3 regions of the Allobosea sp. 29B genome follow, and region 2 is predicted to be linked to each of the others. Evidence: riboswitches for the same ligand, from Rfam matches in the RefSeq annotation. Region 2 holds a riboswitch; each other region holds the start of a gene.
The links. Region 2 has a riboswitch for cobalamin ahead of metE (5-methyltetrahydropteroyltriglutamate--homocysteine S-methyltransferase). Riboswitches for the same ligand answer to the same signal wherever they lie in the genome.
Positions count from the first base shown of each region.

Region 1: it holds a riboswitch for cobalamin, as region 2 does, so the genes downstream of both, GV161_RS12695 (CbtB domain-containing protein) here and metE (5-methyltetrahydropteroyltriglutamate--homocysteine S-methyltransferase) in region 2, are expected to answer to the same signal.
Region 3: it holds a riboswitch for cobalamin, as region 2 does, so the genes downstream of both, GV161_RS15860 (ABC transporter substrate-binding protein) here and metE (5-methyltetrahydropteroyltriglutamate--homocysteine S-methyltransferase) in region 2, are expected to answer to the same signal.

Region 1 covers NZ_LR733817.1:2,582,984-2,589,792, reverse strand. The annotation lists gene cobO (cob(I)yrinic acid a,c-diamide adenosyltransferase) at 1-321, opposite strand, end outside; gene cobU (bifunctional adenosylcobinamide kinase/adenosylcobinamide-phosphate guanylyltransferase) at 336-860, opposite strand; cobalamin riboswitch at 907-1,088, shown strand; gene GV161_RS12695 (CbtB domain-containing protein) at 1,123-1,296, shown strand; gene GV161_RS12690 (CbtA family protein) at 1,307-2,062, shown strand; gene GV161_RS12685 (DUF1636 domain-containing protein) at 2,111-2,536, shown strand; gene cobW (cobalamin biosynthesis protein CobW) at 2,533-3,582, shown strand; gene cobN (cobaltochelatase subunit CobN) at 3,587-6,809, shown strand, end outside.
Region 2 covers NZ_LR733817.1:971,858-978,666, reverse strand. The annotation lists gene GV161_RS04685 (hypothetical protein) at 809-1,072, opposite strand; gene GV161_RS04680 (hypothetical protein) at 1,497-1,721, shown strand; gene GV161_RS31310 (hypothetical protein) at 1,912-2,037, shown strand; partial or broken gene GV161_RS04675 (HNH endonuclease) at 2,507-2,800, shown strand; gene metE (5-methyltetrahydropteroyltriglutamate--homocysteine S-methyltransferase) at 3,569-5,914, opposite strand; cobalamin riboswitch at 6,029-6,231, opposite strand; cobalamin riboswitch at 6,385-6,583, shown strand; gene GV161_RS04665 (ribonucleoside-diphosphate reductase subunit alpha) at 6,696-6,809, shown strand, end outside.
Region 3 covers NZ_LR733817.1:3,257,243-3,264,051, forward strand. The annotation lists gene GV161_RS15850 (amino acid ABC transporter substrate-binding protein) at 1-335, shown strand, start outside; gene GV161_RS15855 (aconitase family protein) at 410-2,116, shown strand; cobalamin riboswitch at 2,156-2,366, shown strand; gene GV161_RS15860 (ABC transporter substrate-binding protein) at 2,573-3,610, shown strand; gene GV161_RS15865 (iron ABC transporter permease) at 3,607-4,650, shown strand; gene GV161_RS15870 (ABC transporter ATP-binding protein) at 4,647-5,426, shown strand; gene GV161_RS15875 (class I SAM-dependent methyltransferase) at 5,423-6,079, shown strand; gene GV161_RS15880 (helix-turn-helix transcriptional regulator) at 6,110-6,809, opposite strand, start outside.

The sequences.
Region 1 (6,809 bases), 1.6 Mb from region 2:
GCGGGCCTTGTCCTGCGTCTCCCAGGTGAAGCCCTCGCCCATCGAATGCCAGGAGACCTGGTCGCCGAAAGCCTCCAGCGCCTTGCGCTCGCCGGTCGACCAGGCGCCCTTGATGAACTGGACGACGCCGATGCGCCAGCCATGGCCGAGCGCGCGCAGGATCAGGCCGAAAGCGGCAGTCGACTTGCCCTTGCCCGGGCCGGTATTGACGATCAGCAGGCCCTTCTCCAGCGTCTTGCCAGCGACCTCGGCGTCCTGCACCGCCTTGCGCTTTTCCATCTTCGCCTTATGGCGGGCAGCGTCCTCGACCTCGTTCGTCATCTCGTCACTTCGCTCTACGACTTCACCTGCATCGGCAATCCGGCGACCATGAAGACCACGCGCCCGGCCTGCGCCGCAAGCCGCTGATGCAGGCGGCCGGCCTCGTCGCGGAAGCGGCGGGCGAGCGCATTGTCCGGCACGATGCCGAGGCCGACCTCGTTCGAGACCAGCACCACCGGCGCGCTCGCCTCGCGGCAAGCTGCCACGAGCTCACCGGTGGCGATCGCGATGTCGCGCTCGGCGAGCAGCAGATTGGTCAACCAGAGCGTCAGGCAGTCGACGAGGATCGGTTGCCCGGGCCTGGCGTTGCGAATCGCCTCGGGCAGAGCCACCGGCGCATCGACCGTCTGCCAATCGCGCGAGCGCCTGGCGCGATGCTCGGCGATGCGGGCGCGCATCTCGTCGTCATAGGCCTGGGCAGTCGCAATATAGGTCCAAGGCGCCGGCAGCGCCTCGATCAGCGCCTCGGCGTGACGGCTCTTGCCGGAGCGGGCGCCGCCAAGGACGAGGGTGAGCGGAGGAAGGGTCATATCTGGCATTCGTTTCCAAGGATACGTCGTGCATTGCACAGCACCGCGCCTGTGGCTAATGATCATCCGTGACGGTGCCTCGACGACGAGGTGAAAAGGGAACGCGGTGAAGGACCGCGGCTGCCCCCGCAACTGTAAGCGGCGCGTCCTGCGCCATCGGCCACTGGGTTTCCCGGGAAGGCGGAGCAGGACACCAAGCCGTGAGCCAGGAGACCTGCCGTCTTTCGATGTCGTCCAGCAGGCTGCCGGTGGGGTGGCCAAGGAGAACCAGATGAATACGGCTACCGTCACCAGCCAGGCCAGCGTTTCGGAACGGGCGAAAGCCGTCGCCGCCGCGCTGATCCTCGGCTTCGTGCTGATCTACACCGTCGGCTTCGCCGCCTCGTCCACTGTCCACAACGCGGCGCACGACACCCGTCACGGCCTCGCTTTTCCCTGTCATTGAGGGGAAGCACATGGTCACGCGTGTTCTCACGGTCAGCATCCTGGCCGGGCTTTTGGCTGGGCTGCTGATCTCGGCGCTCCAGCACGTCACCACCACCCCGCTGATCCTCAAGGCCGAGACTTATGAGGCGGCGTTGCGCGCGCAGGGCGCACCGATGCAAGCCGCCTTCTCTGACGGTGCCCGCATCGTTCTCGCCCATAACGACCCGAAAGCCGGCGCCGAGCACACCGGCGAGCATGAATGGAAGCCGCAGGACGGCTTGCAGCGCACCGCCTTCACCAGCCTGGTGACGATCGGCACCGCGATCGGCTTCGCCGCATTGTTGCTCGGCGGGATGATCGCCGCGAACGAACAGATCGACCAGCGCCGGGCGCTCGCCTGGGCCGTCTGCGGCTTCCTTGCCTTCGGCCTTGCTCCAGCCATGGGGCTGGCGCCGGAATTGCCGGGCTCCGCGGCGGCCGAGCTGCAGCAGCGACAGCTCTGGTGGCTGCTGACGGCCGTGGTCACCGCCGGCGCGCTCTTCGTCTTCCTGCGCGTCGAGGCTTCCTGGGCTCGGGCACTCGCCGTACTCGCCTTGCTGCTGCCGCATCTGATCGGTGCGCCGCATCCGGCCGCGCCGGAAAGCAAGGTGCCGGCCGAGATCGCCGCGCATTTCGCCGCGCTTTCGCTCGCCATCCAGGCCGCGCTCTGGCTCGTCACCGGCTTCGCCGTCGGCGTGCTCTGGCCCTGGCTCGCGCGCCGCAGCGCCGTGACCGCGGTCGCCTGACGCCTCGCGCGGCCGGCGACGGCCACGCCAATCCAAGGAGGCGTTTCGATGCTCGGAGGCGATCTCGCCCTCGCGACGGAAGCCCGGCTGGAGCTGGGCTGCACCATCCATGTTTGCACCGTCTGCCGGCGCCAGCGCGAAGACCTGCCGGAGGGCTATGACCAGCCCGGCATTGGCCTCGCGGCGGCGCTTTCCGAACGCATGGCCGGCAGCGGCATCGCCGTCATCCCGGTCGAATGCCTTTCCGTCTGCAAGCGGCCCTGCACGATCGCGCTCGCGGCCGAGGGCAAGTGGACCTATCTGATCGGCGATCTCGACGCCGGTCTTCATCTCGACGAGATCGTCAGCGGGGCGGAAAAATTCGCCGCCAGCGCCAACGGCATCGTTCCCTGGAAGGAAAGACCCGCCTCGTTCCGCAAGGGCGTGGTCGCGCGCGTGCCCCCTCTGCCGCGCCAGCAAGGATCTGATCAATGAACGCTCCGCAGAACCCCGTGCTCGGCAAGGTGCCGTGCACGATCATCACCGGCTTCCTCGGCGCCGGTAAGACCACCCTCGTCCGCCATCTGCTTGAGAATGCCGGCGGCAAGCGCCTCGCCGTTCTCGTCAACGAATTCGGCGATCTCGGCTTCGACGGCTCCTTCATCGCCGGCTGCGGGATCGAGGGCTGCACGCAGGACGACATCGTCGAACTGCCGAATGGCTGCATCTGCTGCACGGTCGCCGACGATTTCGTGCCGGCGCTGGAAAAGCTGCTGAACCGGGAAACCCCGCCGCAGCACATCCTGATCGAGACCTCGGGCCTGGCTCTGCCGAAGCCGCTGGTCAAGGCCTTTAACTGGCCGGCGATCCGTTCGCGCGTCACCGTCGACGGCGTCATCGCCGTGGTCGACGGGCCGGCGGTGGCCGAAGGCCAGTTCGCCGACGATCCCGAGGCTCTGAAGGCGCAGGCCGCACAGGACCAGGCTGTCGACCACGACAACCCGCTGGAGGAGGTGTTCGAGGATCAGATCCTCTGCGCCGACCTGATCCTGCTCAACAAGAGCGATATCCTCGATGCCGCCGGGCGCGAACGGGTCAAGGCCGAGATCGCCCAGCATCTGCCCAAGGCGATCAAGGTGGTCGAGACCGCCCATGGCAAGGTCGAGCCGGCCCTGATCATCGGGCTCGGTGCCGCCGCCGAGACCGACCTCGCCGCCCGTCCCTCGCATCATGGCGAGGGCGAGGATCATGACCATGACGACTTCGACAGCGTTGCGCTGCCATTGCCGCAGGCCGGCTCACCGGAAGAGCTCGTCGCCCGCGTCGCCAGGGCGGCCGAGGCCGAGGGCGTGCTGCGCCTCAAGGGCTTTGCCGGCATCCCCGGTAAGCCGATGCGGCTCGTCGTGCAGGGCGTCGGCCGGCGCGTCGGCCACCATTACGACCGGGCCTGGGGGGCGGATGAGGCTCGCGACGGCCGGCTCGTGGTGATCGGTCTCAAGGGCTTCGACCGCGCCGCTGTGGAAGCAGCGCTCGCCGGCTGATGCGATGCATCTTCTCTCGACCAGCGAGGTGAGGCTCGACGACGGCGAAGACGCCGTCGACCTTGCTCTGCCGCCGGGAGACCTCGTCGTCCTCTCCTTCAGCGACAGTGACCTGTCGGCGCTGGCGGCTGCCGCGCCCGATAGCGGGCTTGACCTGCGTTTGGTCCCACTCCGGCGCTTCAAGCATCCGCTCTCGATCGACCTGCTGATCGAGAAGACGCTCGCCGGCTCACGCTTCGTCCTGCTGCGCTGCCTCGGCGGGCTCGACTATCTCCGCTACGGCGTCGAGCAGATCGCCGCCGCCTGCCGGCAGAATGGCATCGCTCTGGCGGTTTTGCCGGGCGATGACCGTGAGGATGAGCGGCTCGCCGGATACGGCACGGTGCCGCCGGAGTTCGCGGCGGAGCTGCTGGGCTATTTCCATGCAGGTGGCGGTGCCGAGAACATGCGGCGGTTGCTGGCGCGCATCGATGACTATCTCGCTGCGCTGCCCTCATCCGACCCGGCTTCGCCGGGCCACCTTCTCCCCCGAGGGGAGAAGGGTCAGCTAACGAAAAGCGCGACAACCCTGGCAGCTTCCTTCTCCCCTCGGGGGAGAAGGTCCCGGCAGGGGGATGAGGGCCGGCGCGACCTTGCCCCTATCCCGCTTCCCACGCTCTTCGGTCTCGGCCCGAACGCGGCTCCCCTCCCCTGGCGCGAAGCCCTAGCGATCCTGCCGGCGAACGCCCCGCTCATTCCCATTCTCGTCTACCGCTCCGGCGTCGCCGCCGGCGATACGGCGATGGTCGAGGCGATTGCGGCGGCTCTCGCCGGGCGCGGCCTCGCGGCGCTCCCACTTGCCCTGACCAGCCTCAAGGACGCGAGCGTCACCAGCGAACTTGCCGCGCTGATCGCTACCCGCAAGCCGGCGCTGATCGTCACCACCACCGCCTTCTCCGCCCGCGACGGCGAAGGCTTCGTACTCGACGCCGCCGATTGCCCGATCCTGCAGGCCGTGCCGGTCGGCAGCGCCCGCGAAGCCTGGGAGGCCTCGCCACGCGGGCTCTCCGCCGCCGACCTCGCGATGCAGGCGGCGCTGCCGGAGTTCGACGGACGACTCGGTGCCATGCCCGTCGCCTTCAAGCAGGAGATCAACGACCCGGCGACCGGCCTGACATTGCGGCGGCTCACACCAGATGCCGACGGCATCGCCGACCTCGCCGACCTCGCGGCGAACTGGGTCGCTCTCGGCCGCAAGCCGCGTAGCGAACGGCAAGTCGCGCTGGTGATGTCGGACTATCCCGCCCGCGGCGGCCGCGCCGGCTTCGCTGTCGGACTGGATACGCCGGCGAGTGCGCTGGCGATCCGGGAGTTGCTGAATGAGGCCGGATATGAGGTCGGGCCAGCTCCGTCCGACACGGGCGGCGCGGACCTCATGCAGGCCCTCACTGAGGGCCCAGTCGACTTCGCCGTCCCGCTCGCCGCCTATCGCTCTTGGGTCGCGACCATCCCGGCCGCCGCGCGCGAAACCCTGCTCGCCAGCCACGGCTCGCCAGAAACCAACCCAGCCTGCGACGGCGCGTCCTTCCGCTTCCGGCTCGTCCGCTTCGGTAAGCTCGCCATCGCCTTGCAGCCCCCGCGCGACGCCTCGCCCGACCGCAAGGTGCGCTATCACGACCCCGATGCGCCGCCGGGCCACGCCTATCTCGCTTTCTATCTCGGCCTGCGCGAGATCCTCGGCACCGACGCGCTGATCCATCTCGGCACCCATGGCACGACCGAGTGGCTGCCCGGCAAGGCCGTGGCGCTGTCGGCCGCCTGCTGGCCGCGGCTCGCGGTCGGCGCCCTGCCGGTGATCTACCCCTATGTCGTCGACGATCCCGGCGAGGCGGCGCCGGCCAAGCGCCGGCTGTCGGCACTGACGCTCGGCCATCTGCCACCGCCTCTGGCAGCGCACGACACGGCCGGCGAAGCGGCACTGCTGCGCGATCTCGTCGAGGAGTATTCGCAGGCGCAGGTGCTCGATCCGCGCCGGGCCGAGCTGGTCGCGCGCGAGATCCTCGACCGGGCCAAGCACTCCGGCCTCGCCGCGGCGAGCGGCGTAACGCCCGATCAGGACATGCCGAGCGCGCTCGCGGCGCTCGACGCCCATCTCTGCGATCTCGCCGAGACTGCCTTCCGCGACGGCCTGCATGTCTTCGGTTCTTCGGACGCCGATCCAGCCTCCGCCGGCAACGAGCGCCGCAACCTGCTGAAGGCGCTCGATGCCGGCTTCGTGCCGCCCGGCCCGGCCGGCGCGCCGCATCGCGGCCGGCCCGACGTGCTGCCGAGCGGGCGCAACCTCTCGACACTCGACCCGCGCGCCCTGCCGACCCGCTCGGCCGCCAGGCTCGGCGCCAGAGCGGCCGAGGCCGTCATCGCTAGGCATCTCCAGGACGAAGGCGACTATCCGCGCCGGATCGTCATGGACCTCTGGGCCTCGCCGACCTTGCGCTCAGGCGGCGAGGACATCGCCCATGCCTTGCACCTGATGGGGGTCGAACCGCTCTGGGACCATGGCTCGACCCGCGTCACCGGCTTCTCGATCATCCCGCAAGCCAAGTTCGCCGCGCCCCGTGCCGATGTCACCATTCGCATCTCCGGCGCCTTCCGCGACACCTTTCCGGCGCAGATCGCGTTGCTCGACGCGGCAGCGCGTGCCGTCGCCGCGCTCGACGAGCCGGATGAGTGGAACGAGCCCGCGGCCGCCCACCGCCGCGGCAAGGCAGGCGCGCGCATCTTCGGCGCCGCGCCCGGTCGCTATGGGGCCGCCATGGCCGACCGGGCGCTCGACGGCGACTGGCAGGCGCGGGGCGAGCTCGGCGAGGCCTATCTTGCTGCCACCAGCCATGCCTATGGCGGGCCGGACGGCGCCGCTGCGGCCGATGCCGGCTTCGCGAACCGGGTCGCCGAGGCGCAGGCCTTCGTCCATGTCAGCGACACGGCCGGGCGCGACATCCTGGAAGCGACCAGCGCCGCCGACGTGATCGGCGGCTTCGTCGCCGCGATGCAGGCGCAAGGCGGCAAGGCCGCGCTTTACAGCCTCGACACCTCCGATCCTGACAAGCCCAAGGCGAGAACGCTGGCCGAGGACGTCTCGCGCATCGTTCATGGCCGCCTCTGCCATCCCCGCTGGATCGCGAGCCATCTCGCCCATGGCTGGCGCGGTGCGGCCGAGCTCGCGGAAGCCGTCGATGCGCTCTTCGTCT
Region 2 (6,809 bases):
CGCAGCAAGGTCGAACCGCTCGAGGGTGAAGAACGGGGTCGCCAGGAGCAGTGTCCTGGCATCGCTCAGGCGTCGCGTCGGCACCTGTTTTGCGGCCGGTCCGGCATGGGCGGCGGCAACACCAAGCTCGATATGGAGCTCGCGCTGGCGACCGTGGTCGAACAGGCGGAAGGTCGTGTCGCTGCGTTGCTGGATCTCGGCAAGCACGAGGCCTGGACCGATCGCATGGATCGTCCCCGCCGGCACGAAGATGACATCGCCCGCCGCGGCGGCTTGCCAGGACATGCGCTCGGCGATCGAGCCGTCCTCGATCGCAGTTCGCAGTTGCTCCCGCGAGAGCGACGACTGCAAGCCGAGCGCCAGCGCGGCGCCAGGCTCGGCAGCAAGCACATACCAGGCTTCGGTCTTGCCGCGGGCAAGCCCCATTGCGTGGGCTGCGTCGTCATCCGGATGCACCTGGATCGACAGCGCTTCGCGCGTGAACAGCAGCTTGAGGAGCAAAGCGGGCTCAAGAGCCGAATCGTGGCGCTGCAACCAGATTTCGCCGATGGCGACGTCGTGATGATCGGTTCCGCTCCACGGCAGGAGATCGTGCGAGCCCCAAGGTTTAGGTACGGCCTGCAGGCGAGCCAATTCGAGGGCCATGGCGAACTCCAAGATCGCCGGGCTTCGACGGTTCGACGGGATTGTCGAAAGACGCTGCGGCGGGGCCGGCAAGGCATGGATACCGGCGAAGGCACCGGCCTTTGCGGGCCTTGTCTTTGCAAGAGCGACCGAGTTCCGGCCCGCGGCTTTCAGCACCTGCCGATCAAGGCAGCCGCTGGTCCTTTTCAAGGGCCGCGGCGAGATAAGCCGGCTCGATCGGAACCATCTGCTGTAAGGATTCGGGCAGTCCAATAGCCGGCAAATTGATGAAGCCGCCCACACGTCGCCAGGCAAGTCTGGACGTGCTCTCGATCGATACCTCGTCGTAGTCGACCCGGTATTCTCCGGCCGGCAGCGGCGCCTCGAAATCGGGCAGCAAAAATGGGCGTGAAAAGTGGACGGAGATCTGCGTGGTGCGATTGGTCACTGCGGCCTCCTTCCTAAGCAACATGATCTTGTCGGAGGTTTCCGACGAACGGGGAAAGGCGTGCCAGGCGACAGCCCGACCGCTCGCGGCCAGCAATTTCAATACCGACCGATCACGCTCGGATATGGGATAAATTTCACCTGATACAAGGCGAGAAAAATAATTCTCTCTCAGAAATTTTATGAAATACAGTTATAATCAAATATTTTTCCTATAAAATCTCCCCTCAAAACGTTGATCCCGTGCGATAATATCTCGATGTCTAAGGTTTTGGCCGTTTATTATTTTTTGTCTCTACCGATTCAGGTGGCGATTTCCCATATCAAAGGCTCGCTGCGCTTGCAGACAGGGACATGATGGGGTTGGCAGACTGTCATTCCGAGCGTGTGCGGTGTGCCCGCCCTCGCGCAGAAGGAATCGACTCATGGCTCGTTTGATCACGAAGACAGGACAGCGTGCCGAGATGGTCTGCGACATGTCGAATGGGAGATCGGGCAAGCTCATCTGCAACCCGGGCATATTGGCTCTCGCCGACCTTCAAGGCGATCTGATGCTCGAGACCGACGACGGTGGACGGTGCCATATCAGGATCACGTCGATCGGCGCGGACCATCTGACGTTTGCCGGACGGGTGATGGAACGCGTCTGAGGTCGGGTTTCGGCGATAGCTGGATTCTTACGCCAGGCGGATGATCGAGCCATGGGAGTGGTTCGGCGAACGGGGCGAGGCGTGCGCCCTCAGGCGAGCTTGGCAGGCATGCTGTCAGAAACCCGATTCCAGATGCATCGTTAATGCGAGGGCCTTGCCTATTCCCCAGAGCAGAATGTCGGAGCCCGCAATGACCAACGTCATGTCGCACTGGACCTTGTACAGGGTTTGGCTCTTGAGCCGATATCCGGTCTGGCTGGCCTATTGCGGGCTGATTGCAGCCATGGCGCTGGCTTTTGCCGTCGTATCGCATTGAACCGCGTTGACCGCCAAAGCGTAGCGGCCGAAATCGCGGCCTCCGCCTATGCTCCCGCACCCGTTGGCTCGGCGCTGACTTATGGCCTGATCAGCGTCTGCCTTTTCGGAGTGGCCGTGTGGGGCGTCGGGAAGTTCTATAGCATCGAACTTTTTCCGCATGCAGCGCCGCTTGCCGTCAGCGCCTTGCTGCCATTCGCATTCGGTCTGTGGCTGAGACGTAGGCGGAAACGCCGCCACCTGCGCGCTCGTTCGGTGGAGCGAGGGGAGCCGGCAGCGCCGATGTGAGGCTGTCATAGATACAAACATCGCCTTTCTCCCGCGCCAGGTACAGTTTCCCGGAGGTCGATCCATCTGCGTCGTACCAGACCGCCCGGACCTTCAAGAGGCTTGACCGGCCCGCTTCTGCCAGCCTTCGTGCTGCCGCAGCTATGCCGCCACTGCCATGCTGCGCATGCTGGGAACTAGGCGGCGGCGGCCGGACCGAGGTCGCCGCGGCTCACATTCGTTCCGTCGAAGCGAATGGGCCCGACATCGTCAACAACGGCATCGCCTTGTTGGGCACCGCTCACTGGATGTTCGATCGCGGTTCGATCGGCCTGTCCGACGACCTCGACATCTTGATCTCCCGGCAGGCCAATGATGCGGATGGGCTATGCAGCTTCATTAACAAGACGGGTCGAGCACTACCGCCACTGCGGGCCCACGACCGCCCGCATCCGCATTTCCTGCGGTGGCATCGGGACAATTACTTCAAACAGTGACCGTTAGCGGAAGCGAGCCAAGAGGCCCTATGCGGCTCCGGATCGTACTTGTAACCGCGAGGTAACCACGGGCTTTCGAGGCCTTTCGGCAAGGCTCTCAAAATGCTCAAGCTCAAAAAGCAAAAAGCGCCGGAAGATACGACGCTTACGTGCCTCCCAAGTCTTGTGATTGCTTGGATTGGGCGAATGGATTCGAACCATTGATCCCAAAATTGGCAAGAGATCGTTCATCGTACCTGGTTAGTACTGCTGTTTTCATCCAATTCACTTCGGTGATGCTCTGTTGCGTGCGGTGAAATTGCACCTGACGTAACCTGCGAGACCATGGTTGCATATTGTGAATGGATCGACACTGACGAACCTGCAACCCGCGTGTAATCCGGCACTCGATCGGGATCGCTATTTCCGAAATTGTTGTGCTTAGGTCTGCGTGCTTTTCTTTAGTTGGAAGTTAAAGCGCTCACGATGAGAAATATTGTTGAATTTCAGTGTACAAAGAAGTTTATTCTCTATGAGAAATCGTCGGATATATTTGGCCTATCTTATTTCAAGATACAGCGTGCTACCGCTCATGGCGGTCTTCCTGCCTATTTTCTTCTGAGCAGTCGAAAATATGTGAAACTGCGGGAGATTGTGGAGGTCATCGAGAAAAGTAGGGCGCTGGTAAACCGCAAGTAATCCAGCGGCGTGTGCTGCGCATCCGTAGTTGGCGGCGGCCTGTTGCCATCTCAGAAAATGCGGCAGCCCAGAAAGGCTGCCGCAATCTTTTCAGTATCGCGCCAAGCGAAGTGCCCGGGCTGCTTCGACCATGTTGATCAGCGCCGGCCTGACCTCTTCCCATTTACGGGTCTTCAGACCGCAGTCCGGATTGATCCAGAGCTGATCGTCGCTGAGGCGCTGGCGCGCAAGGTGAAGCAGCTCCTTCATCTCGGCGACCTCGGGTACGCGCGGCGAGTGGATGTCGTAGACGCCGGGGCCGATCTCGTTCGGGTACTGGTAGCTGCGGAAGGCCTCCAGCAGCTCCATCTTCGAGCGTGACGTCTCGATCGAGATGACGTCGGCGTCCATCGCCGCGATCGCGTCGATGATCTGGTTGAACTCCGAATAGCACATATGGGTGTGGACCTGCGTCTCGTCGGCGACACCGGAGGCGCAAATGCGGAAGCTCTCCACGGCCCAGTCGAGATAGTGCTTCCAGTCGCCATGGCGCAGCGGCAGGCCCTCGCGCAGCGCCGCCTCGTCGATCTGGATCATCGCCGCACCGGCCTTCTCCAGGTCGAGCACCTCGTCGCGGATCGCCAGCGCGATCTGCTTCGACGCGTCTCGCCGCGGGATGTCGTCGCGGACGAAGGACCAGTTCAGGATGGTGACGGGGCCGGTCAGCATCGCCTTCATCGGCTTCTTGGTCAGCGACTGCGCATAGCGCCACCATTCGACCGTCATCGGCTTCGGCCGCGAGACGTCGCCATAGAGGATCGGCGGGCGCACGCAGCGCGAGCCATAGCTCTGCACCCAGCCATGGCGGGTGAAGGCGAAGCCGGCGAGCTGCTCGCCGAAATACTGCACCATGTCGTTGCGCTCGAACTCGCCATGGACGAGCACATCGAGGCCGATCTCCTCCTGCCAGCGCACAGTCCGTGCCATCTCCTCGCGCAGGAACTGCTCGTATTCGGCATGGCCGAGCTGGCCCTTGTCATGGGCGGTGCGAGCCTTGCGGACCTCGGGCGTCTGCGGGAAGGAGCCGATCGTCGTGGTCGGGAAGGGCGGCAGATTGAAGCGGGCGCGCTGCAGCTTCGCGCGCTTGGCAAACGGGCTTTCCCGGCGCCCGAAGGCCTCGTTGATGGCTGCCATACGCTCGGCGACAGACTTGTCATTGACCTTCGGCGAGGCCTTGCGGGCCGCGGCCGCCGCAGACGACGAGGCGAGCTTATCCTTGACGCTGTCGCGCCCAAGACCGAGCGCCTGACCAAGCGTCGCGAGCTCCTCCATTTTCTGCACGGAGAATGCGAGCCAACTCTTCACGTCCGGGTCGAGATTGGTCTCGAGCTCGAGGTCGATCGGGCTGTGCAGCAGCGAGCAGGACGGCGCGACCTGGACATGGTCGGTGCCGCGCCTCGCGATCACCGGCTCGATCCGTGCCAGCACCTTCTCAAGGTCCGTGCGCCAGATATTGCGGCCGTCGACCACGCCGAGCGAGAGTACAAGACCGCGCGGAGCCTTGGCGAGAACCGGTTCCAGTTGCTCGGGAGCGCGGACGAGATCGAGATGCAGGCCCGCGATCGGCAGGGAGACGGCGGTGTCGAGATTGTCACCGAGCGCGCCGAAATAGGTTGTCAGCATCACCTTGAGCTTCGGCAGGGCGTGGGCGATCGTCGCATAGGTGCGCCGCAGCGCTTCGCGGGCGTTCTCATCGAGATCGAGCACCAGGCAGGGCTCGTCGATCTGCACCCAGTTGGCGCCATTGGCCGAGAGCCGGCGCAGGACGTCGACATAGACCGGCAGCAGTTCGCCGAGCAGCGAGAGTGGATCGAAGGCCGGATCCTTGGCCTTGCCGAGCTTGAGGAAGGTGACCGGGCCGAGCAGTACCGGCCGGGTCTCATAGCCGAGTGCCTTGGCCTCGCGATATTCCTCGACTGGCTTCAGCGAGGCGAGCTCGAAGCGCTGCCCGGCCGCGAACTCCGGCACCATGTAGTGATAATTGGTGTCGAACCACTTGGTCATCTCCTGAGCGGGAGCGCCGTGGGAGCGACCATGCCTGTGATGGGCGTGGCCGCAGGAAGCTTCCTCGTCGCCGCCCTGCGAGCCACGCGCCATGGCGAAGTAGGTTGCCAGCGATACGGCGCCACCCTTCCAGCCATAGATTGCAGGGATCGCCCCGACCATGACGCTGGTGTCAAGCACCTGGTCATAGAAGGAGAAGTCGTTCGACGGGATCACCGTGATCCCTTGCGCCTTCTGACGCGCCCAGTTGGCGGCACGTAAGGCCCGGGCAGCTTCGAGGAGCGACTTCTCGTCGGACTTTCCGGCCCAGAAGCTTTCGAGCGCGGTCTTGAGTTCACGGCGCGGGCCGATCCGCGGCGTGCCGAGAGTGGCAACGGAGACTGATTGAGACATAGGCTTAACCCCAACAAGTTGGGGGCAAAGGCCAGAGCGGACGCGGGACGATGACCGGCCGGAGATGGAATCCGGGCGGTGCCGCCAAGCGCACCACCGGGACACCCCGCCCGAGGACGTTCATGGTGTCGCGGCAGGTCTCCTGGCTCACGGGTCGTCGCTTGTGCCCGTCTTCCCAAGGCCGGAAGCCTCAGTGACATGGGTGGGCAGCAAGCTCGCCGCTTACAGTTGCGGGGGCAGCGCCGGCATCACACCGGCTTCCCTCTTAGCTCCGATGCAGCAAGCCACACCAGAGAACCTCGACGCCTGATGATGGCCCGTCCTTCACCGGCCGTCAATAGACGATATAAAGACATCTTTATGTCTCCATATTTAGAAGCTATCAGGGAGCGGGCGCCGAGCTGTCCCCGCTTTCCACATCTCGACTTGGAAGCATGCACGACCAGTTGACAGAGCATGGGCCAGTGACACTAAATCTAGTGGTCGATGGTCTCTCGATTCGCAAGATCGAGAGCTAAGAGGGAAGCCGGTGAGAGACCGGCGCTGCCCCCGCAACTGTCAGCGGTGAGTTCGCGTCCATGTAAGTCACTGAGGCCGCAAGGCCTTGGGAAGACGGACACGAGCGGCGATCCGTGAGCCAGGAGACCTGCCGCGACCCTAGTTTACGTCCACGGGCGGGGTGTCCCGGTGGTGCGCTTGGCAGGTCGCGGCTTTGGGTTGCCGCGCGCCTTCTCGACGCAACCGCTCGGCCTTTGCTCCCAACATCTTGGGGTTGATGCCGATGTCTCTTTCTCTTGAAATCGAGCGACCTGCTGCCGTTCCAAACGCGAGCCGGGCGTCCGTGTCGCCTTCGGCGACTTCGTCCGAGCCGGGCTACCAGCTCATTAGACGCAAC
Region 3 (6,809 bases), 2.3 Mb from region 2:
TCGTCCGGGCCGGCGACGACCAGTGGTTCCGTATCGTCCGCTGGACGCAATTCGCTCTGCTGAACGCCGAGGAGCTCGGCGTCACCAAGGCGAATGTCGACAAGATGGTCGATTCCAAGGTGCCCGATATCCGCCGGCTGCTTGGCAGCGAGGGCAATGCCGGCGAAGGGATCGGGCTGAGCAAGGACTGGGTCGTGCGGATCATCAGGGCCGTCGGGAATTACGGCGAATCGTTCGAGCGCAATCTCGGCAGCGAGAGCCCGCTGAAGCTGGCGCGCGGCGCCAATAATCTCTGGACGAAGGGCGGGCTGCAATACGCGCCTCCCATTCGGTGATATCAACCGCGGGGAGGGCCGGAGTACGCGCCGGCCCCGACCCGGTCCCACAACCGCCTTCGTCGATCCGCGAGATGACTCCAGCTTCGAGACAGGACAATGGGATCGCGGTCGTTGCCGGGGTCGCCGCCGGACCGATCGTCGCTCTTGGCGAGCCCTTGAGCTTCTGGGGCGGCGTTGATCCCGCCACGAGCACGGTGATCGACGTGCACCATCCCGCCCATGGCGCCTCGCTTGCCGGCGCAGTGGTGTTGATGCCGACCAGCCGGGGCTCCTGTTCGGGCTCCGGCGTGCTGCTGGAGCTGGCTCTCTCCGGCAAGAGTCCCGCCGCGCTGATCTTTGCCGGCGCCGAGGACACGCTGACGCTCGGCGCAATCGTCGCTTCCGAGATGTTCGGGCGCCGCATCCCGGTCATCCGCCTCGCCGAAGAGGCTTTCGCCATCCTCTCCTCGGCGCGGCATGCGGTGATCGCGCCGGATGGCGTTTCGGCCGATGGCGGGCGGGTGCGCATCCCTCTCGCTGCGGCGGCGGATGCGGGGCTGCTGTTGTCTCCCGCTGATCGCTGCATGCTCGACGGCAAGGACGGGATCGCTGCCCAGCAGGCCATGCGCATCCTCGTCGCCATGGCGAGCCAGCAAGGAGCGACTGGGCTCCTCGATGTGACGCGCGCCCATGTCGATGGCTGCATCTATGCGGGCCCGGCCAATCTGGTCTTCGCCGAGAAGATGGAGGAACTGGGCGCGCGCGTCCGCATCCCGACGACGATGAACGCGATCTCGGTCGACCATGCGAACTGGCGCCGCCAGGGCGTCGCGCCCGAATTCGGCGAGCCGGCGTCGCGCCTTGCCGAGACTTATGTCCGCATGGGCTGCCAGGCGAGCTTCACCTGCGCGCCTTATGCACTGCCTGAGCCGCCGGGCTTCGGCGAGCCGATCGGCTGGTCCGAATCGAATGCGGTGATCTTCGCCAACTCCGTGCTCGGCGCCCGCACCGCCAAGCACCCGGACTTCCTCGATTTCTGCATCGCCGTCACCGGCCGCGCCCCGCTCGCTGGCGCTTTTCTCGACGAGGGACGCCGGGCGCGCCGGACGGTCCGGGTCGAATTGCCGGAGGATGCGGACAGCGCAGCCTGGCCCCTGATCGGCTACCTTGCTGGCCTGGCCTCGCCCGACCTGATCCCGTTGATCAAGGGCCTGGCGAAGACGCAACCGACACGGGACGATCTAAAGGCGCTCTGCGCCGCCTTCGGCACGACCTCGGCGGCGGCAATGCTCCATATCGAGGGGATCACGCCGGAAGCGGACAGCCTCGGCGGCGCCCCCGAGGACGAAGTCGTCATCACGCGCGAGCATCTTGCCGCGGGCTGGCGCAAGCTGAACGAGGGGCCCGCGGACGTCGATCTCGTCGCCATTGGCAGCCCGCATGCCTCGCTGGACGAATGCCGGGCCGTCGCGGAGCGCCTCGATGGCCGCTCTGTCGCGGCTGCGCTCGCCGTCATCATCACGGCCGGGCGGGAGGTCGTCGCCGCGGCTGAAGTCGATGGCACGATGGCCAGGCTTGCGCAGAGCGGCGTCGCGGTCATTCCCGATCTCTGCTGGTGCTCGATCACCCGCCCGGTCTTCCCGGAGCAGGCGAAGGTGGTGCTGACCAACTCCGGCAAATACGCCCATTACGGGCCGGGGCTCTCCGGCTGCGCCGTCAGGCTGGGGACGCTCGACGACTGCATCGAGGCTGCGCTGACGGGTATCGCTCCCGCGCGGCTGCCCGCCTGGCTCGCCTGAGCCATCGGTTGGCAGGCTTGACCCTGCGGCACGGCCTTATAGGGTGACCGCGATCGAGGTTCTCCGGGTTGCTCCCGGAGCTAAGAGGGAATTCGGTGAGGCGTATTCCGCCAAAGCCGAGGCTGCCCCCGCAACTGTAAGCGGCGAGCTCTCCGTCCATCGTCCACTGGCGCTGATCGCGCCGGGAAGGCCGGGCGGAACCGGCATCGACCCGCGAGCCAGGAGACCTGCCCCGGTCGTCGAAGACGTCTTTCGGACGGGGTGTTCCGGAGCTGTGTGTCGATGGCGGCGATGCCCTCCATCCATCCACGCCCCCGCGCAGTTCCCCGCCTGCCATCTCGGGGAGCGATGAGACCCATGTTCACGAACACCGTCCGCGCCGTCGCGCAGAGCTTGACGGCTGCGCGCCGACCCTTCTATCAGAAATGCAACATTGTTACATTAAAGGCTTGTCCCGTGCCGGCTACCCGCCATCTCGCCCGCCTGCTGCAAGGACCGGTTGCAGCGCTCCTCGGCACTCTGTTCGCGGGTGCCGCCTTGGCGGCGCCGACGCAATATCCGCTGACCCTCGAGAATTGCCGGGAGAGCGTGACTTTCAATGCACCGCCCAAGCGCGTCGTCGCGATCGGCCAGACCCAGACCGAGATCCTCTATGCGCTTGGCCTCGGCGACCGTGTCGTCGGCACCGCGGTCTGGTTCTCGCCGGTCGCCAAGCCCTATGAGGCGGTGAATGCCAAGGTGAAGCGTCTCGCCGACAACGATCCGAGCTTCGAGGCGGTGCTCGCCCAGGAGCCCGATCTCGTCACCGCGATGTTTGAATGGCATGTCGGGCCCAACGGCATCGTCGGCAAGCGCGATCAGTTCGCCAAGGTCAAGGTCCCGACCTATGTCTCGCCGACCGATTGCGTCGGCAAGGACAATTCCGGCGCCGGCGACGGCGTACGCACCCAGATGTTCACGATGGAGCTGGTCTATCGCAACATCCGCGAGTTCGGGCAGATTTTCGACGTCTCCGACCAGGCCGATGCGCTCATTGCCGAGCTCAAGGCTCGTGAAGACAAGGCGGTCCAGGCCGTGGCGAACGTCAAGGCCAAGGACGTGCCGGTCGTAGTCTGGTTCTCCAGCCGGGATATCAAGGGCGACGGCTTCATGGCCGGCAAGAACGGCGTGCCCGCCTACATCCTGTCGAAGCTCGGCGCCCGCAACATCATCGCCACCAATGAGGAATGGCCGCTGGTCGGCTGGGAGAGCATCGCCGGCGCCAACCCTGCTGTGATCGTCACGGTGAAGATGGATCGCCGCCGCTTCCCGGCCGATGACATCGAGAAGAAGCTCGATTTCCTCAAGACCGATCCCGTCGCCAGCAAGCTCGATGCGGTGAAGAACCAGCGCGTCGTCATCCTCGACGTCGGCGCGACCCGCGCCGGGCTCGACACGGTCGACGGCATCGAGACGCTCGCCAAGGCGATCGCCGGCTTCGGCCTCGCTCCTTGAGCCACGCTGCCCACGGCCCGAACTGGCCGGCGCGGATCGCCATCGCGTTGGCCTCACTCGTCGCGCTCACCGTCTCGGTGGCGCTGGCGGTGACGATCGGCGAGATGCGCATTCCGTTCGACACAGCGCTGCGGGCGCTCGGCAACGGGCTGTTCAGCCTCGACTTTCCGGTCAGTGCGATCCAGCAGGGCGTGATCTTCGATTACCGGCTGAGCCGGGCGCTGATGGCTGGCCTGTGCGGCGGCGCGCTGGCGCTCTCGGGCGCGATCCTGCAGGCGCTGCTACGCAACCCGCTGGCGGAGCCCTATGTCCTCGGCATTTCCGCCGGCGCCTCGACCGGCGCCGTCGCGGTGCTGATCCTCGGCGTCGGCATTGGCGGCACGGCGCTGAGCGTCTCGGCCGGGGCCTTCATCGGTTCCTGCGCCGCGCTCGCCGTGGTCGCGCTGCTGGCGACGGGGGCGGGCGGGGCGAGCGATCGCGTCATCCTTGCCGGCGTCGCGACCTCGCAGCTCTTCAATGCCGCGACTGCGACGATCGTCACGACAATGGCCAGCGCCGAGCAGGCGCGCGGTGTGATGTTCTGGCTCTTGGGGAATTTCGGCGGCGTGCGCTGGCCGGATCTCTGGATCGCCGCGCCGGTCGCCTTCATCGGCTTCGGCATCTGCATGCTGCACGCCAAGGTGCTCGATGCCTTCGCCTTCGGCGTCGATGCCGCCGCCTCGCTCGGCGTCGCCGTCACAAGGGTGAAGGTCGTGCTCTTCGCCACCACCGCTGTGATGACCGCGGTGATGGTCTCGATCGTCGGCACGGTCGGCTTCGTCGGTTTGATCATTCCCCATGCCGCCCGCTTCCTCGTCGGCTCCGGCCACGCGCGATTGCTGCCGGCCTGCCTCGTCGTCGGCGCGATCTTCATGATCCTCGCCGACATCCTCTCGCGCGTGCTGATTCCGCAGCAAATCCTGCCGATCGGGGTAGTGACAGCGCTGTTCGGCGCGCCGGTCTTTGCCCTCATCCTCTATCGTGCGAGGCGGCCGGCATGACGCTCGCGATGCGTGAGGTGCGCTGGGGCGCTGCCGGCCGGATGATCGTCGACGGGGTGACGCTGCAGGCGGCGCCTGGCCGGGTGCTCGGGCTGATCGGCCCGAACGGCTCGGGCAAGTCGAGCCTGTTGCGGTTGCTCTGCCGCTTGCGCAATGTCGCGAGCGGCGTCGTCACGCTCGACGAGCGCGATATCGCTGCCGTGCCACGGCGCGAGCTCGCCCGCCGTCTCGCCTTCGTCGAGCAGCAGGCGACCACCGAGATCCAGCTTTCCGTCTGCGATGTCGTCCGGCTCGGCCGCACGCCGCATCGCGCCGCGCTGGCATCCTGGAACGGCGCCGACGAGGTGGCAGTGAACGAGGCGCTGGCGCGGGTCGGGCTCACCGAACGGCACGACCAGTTCTGGCATACGCTGTCGGGCGGCGAGCGCCAGCGGGTCCATATCGCTCGCGCGCTGGCACAGGAGCCGAGCGAGCTGATCCTGGACGAGCCGACCAACCATCTCGACATCCAGCACCAGCTCTCGATCCTCGGCTTGGTCCGACGCCTCGGCATCACCTGCATCATGGCGCTGCACGATCTCAACCTCGCGGCGATGTTCTGCGACGAGATCGCGTTGCTGCACGAAGGGCGCTTGCAAGCCGCAGGGACGCCGGACGAGGTCCTGACCGCAGAGACGATCCAGCGCATTTTCGGCGTTGCGGTCTCGATCCGTCAGGGCGCGTCGGGACGCCGGCACATCGAGTATCTGATCGAACCGGAACGGAGGCAGTCATGAAGCCGGCCGAGGCGCAGACCCAGGTTTCCGACTACTGGACCCGGCGCGCGCCGGCCTTCGACGGTGTCGCCTCGCATGTCGCGCAGGCTTCGCTCTGGCGTGATGTTCTCGCTGCCGCCTTCGAAGCGGAGGAGGCGAGGGACGTCGTCGACGTCGGCACCGGGACCGGCGCCTGCGCGCTGATCGCTGCATCGCTGGGGCATCGCGTGCGGGCCTGCGACGGCTCCGCGGGCATGCTCGCCGTGGCCCGGCAGGCGGCCGAGACCTCCGGGCTCGACGTCACCTTCGAACAGGCGCTGATCGAGGAGGCTTCGTTCGCCCCGGGCTCGGCCGACATCGTGACCCTGCGCAATGTGCTCTGGACCTTGCCCGATCCGATGGCGGCGCTGCGCAAGGCTAACCTCGTCCTGCGCCCGGGCGGGCTCGTGCTCGTCTCGGACGGGCTCTGGTCGATCGCCCCGCAATACCGCTCGACCTATCCCGAGACGCTCGCCAACAGCCTGCCGCGTCATGACGGGCTGACGGAGGACGATGCCCGGGCGATGCTGAGCGAGGCCGGCTTCGGCCCGGCGCGGAGCTGGCAGCATCTGTTTCCGGCCTCGCCCTATCCCGGCGACGTGCCGATGTTCGTGCTGACGGCGAATAAGGGCTGACGCTCGCCGTGAGCGGCCTCGAGCACCAGGCTAGCGCTCGGCCTGGCGGCCATAGGCATGCGGGCTCTCACCCATTTCGGCCTTGAACGCGAAGATGAAGGCCGAGGCTGAGCTGTAGCCCAGTTCCATCGCGGTCTGCGTGACCGACATCCCGCCGCTGAGCAGCTCGATCGCCCGGAACAGACGCAGGCGGCGCTTCCATGAGCGCAACGGCGCGCCGATCTCGGCCTCGAACCGGCGTGTCAGGGTTCGACTGGACAGGCCGAGTTCCCGGGCCCAGTCATCGGCGCTGCGGTCGTCGGCCGGATCGAGATAAAGTGCCTCGCAGAGCGCGGCGAGGCGGTTGTCGCGCGGCCAGGGCAAAGCTGTCGGCAAGGTCGGGGCGCGGCGCAACTGGTCGAGGATCAGGGTCACCACCCGGCTGCCATAGCCGTCTGCGTCGCTCTGGCCTTCGATCGCTGCCGCCTCGACGATCAGGGCCTTGAGCAGCGGCGACACTGCCAGGACCGTCGGGGCGAGCGGCAGCCCGCTCCCGGCCTCGGTCGCGATCCAGAGGCTCCTGAACTCCGCGCCGAGCAGCGATCCGACGCGATGCGGCACGCCTCTCGGCAGCCAGGCCGCCTGATCCGGCGAGGTGATGAAGGTCTGCCCGACCGTGGAGACGGTCAGCACGCCGTCGATCGCATAGACCAGCTGATGCCAGTCATGGGCGTGCTCCAGGAAATGGTGC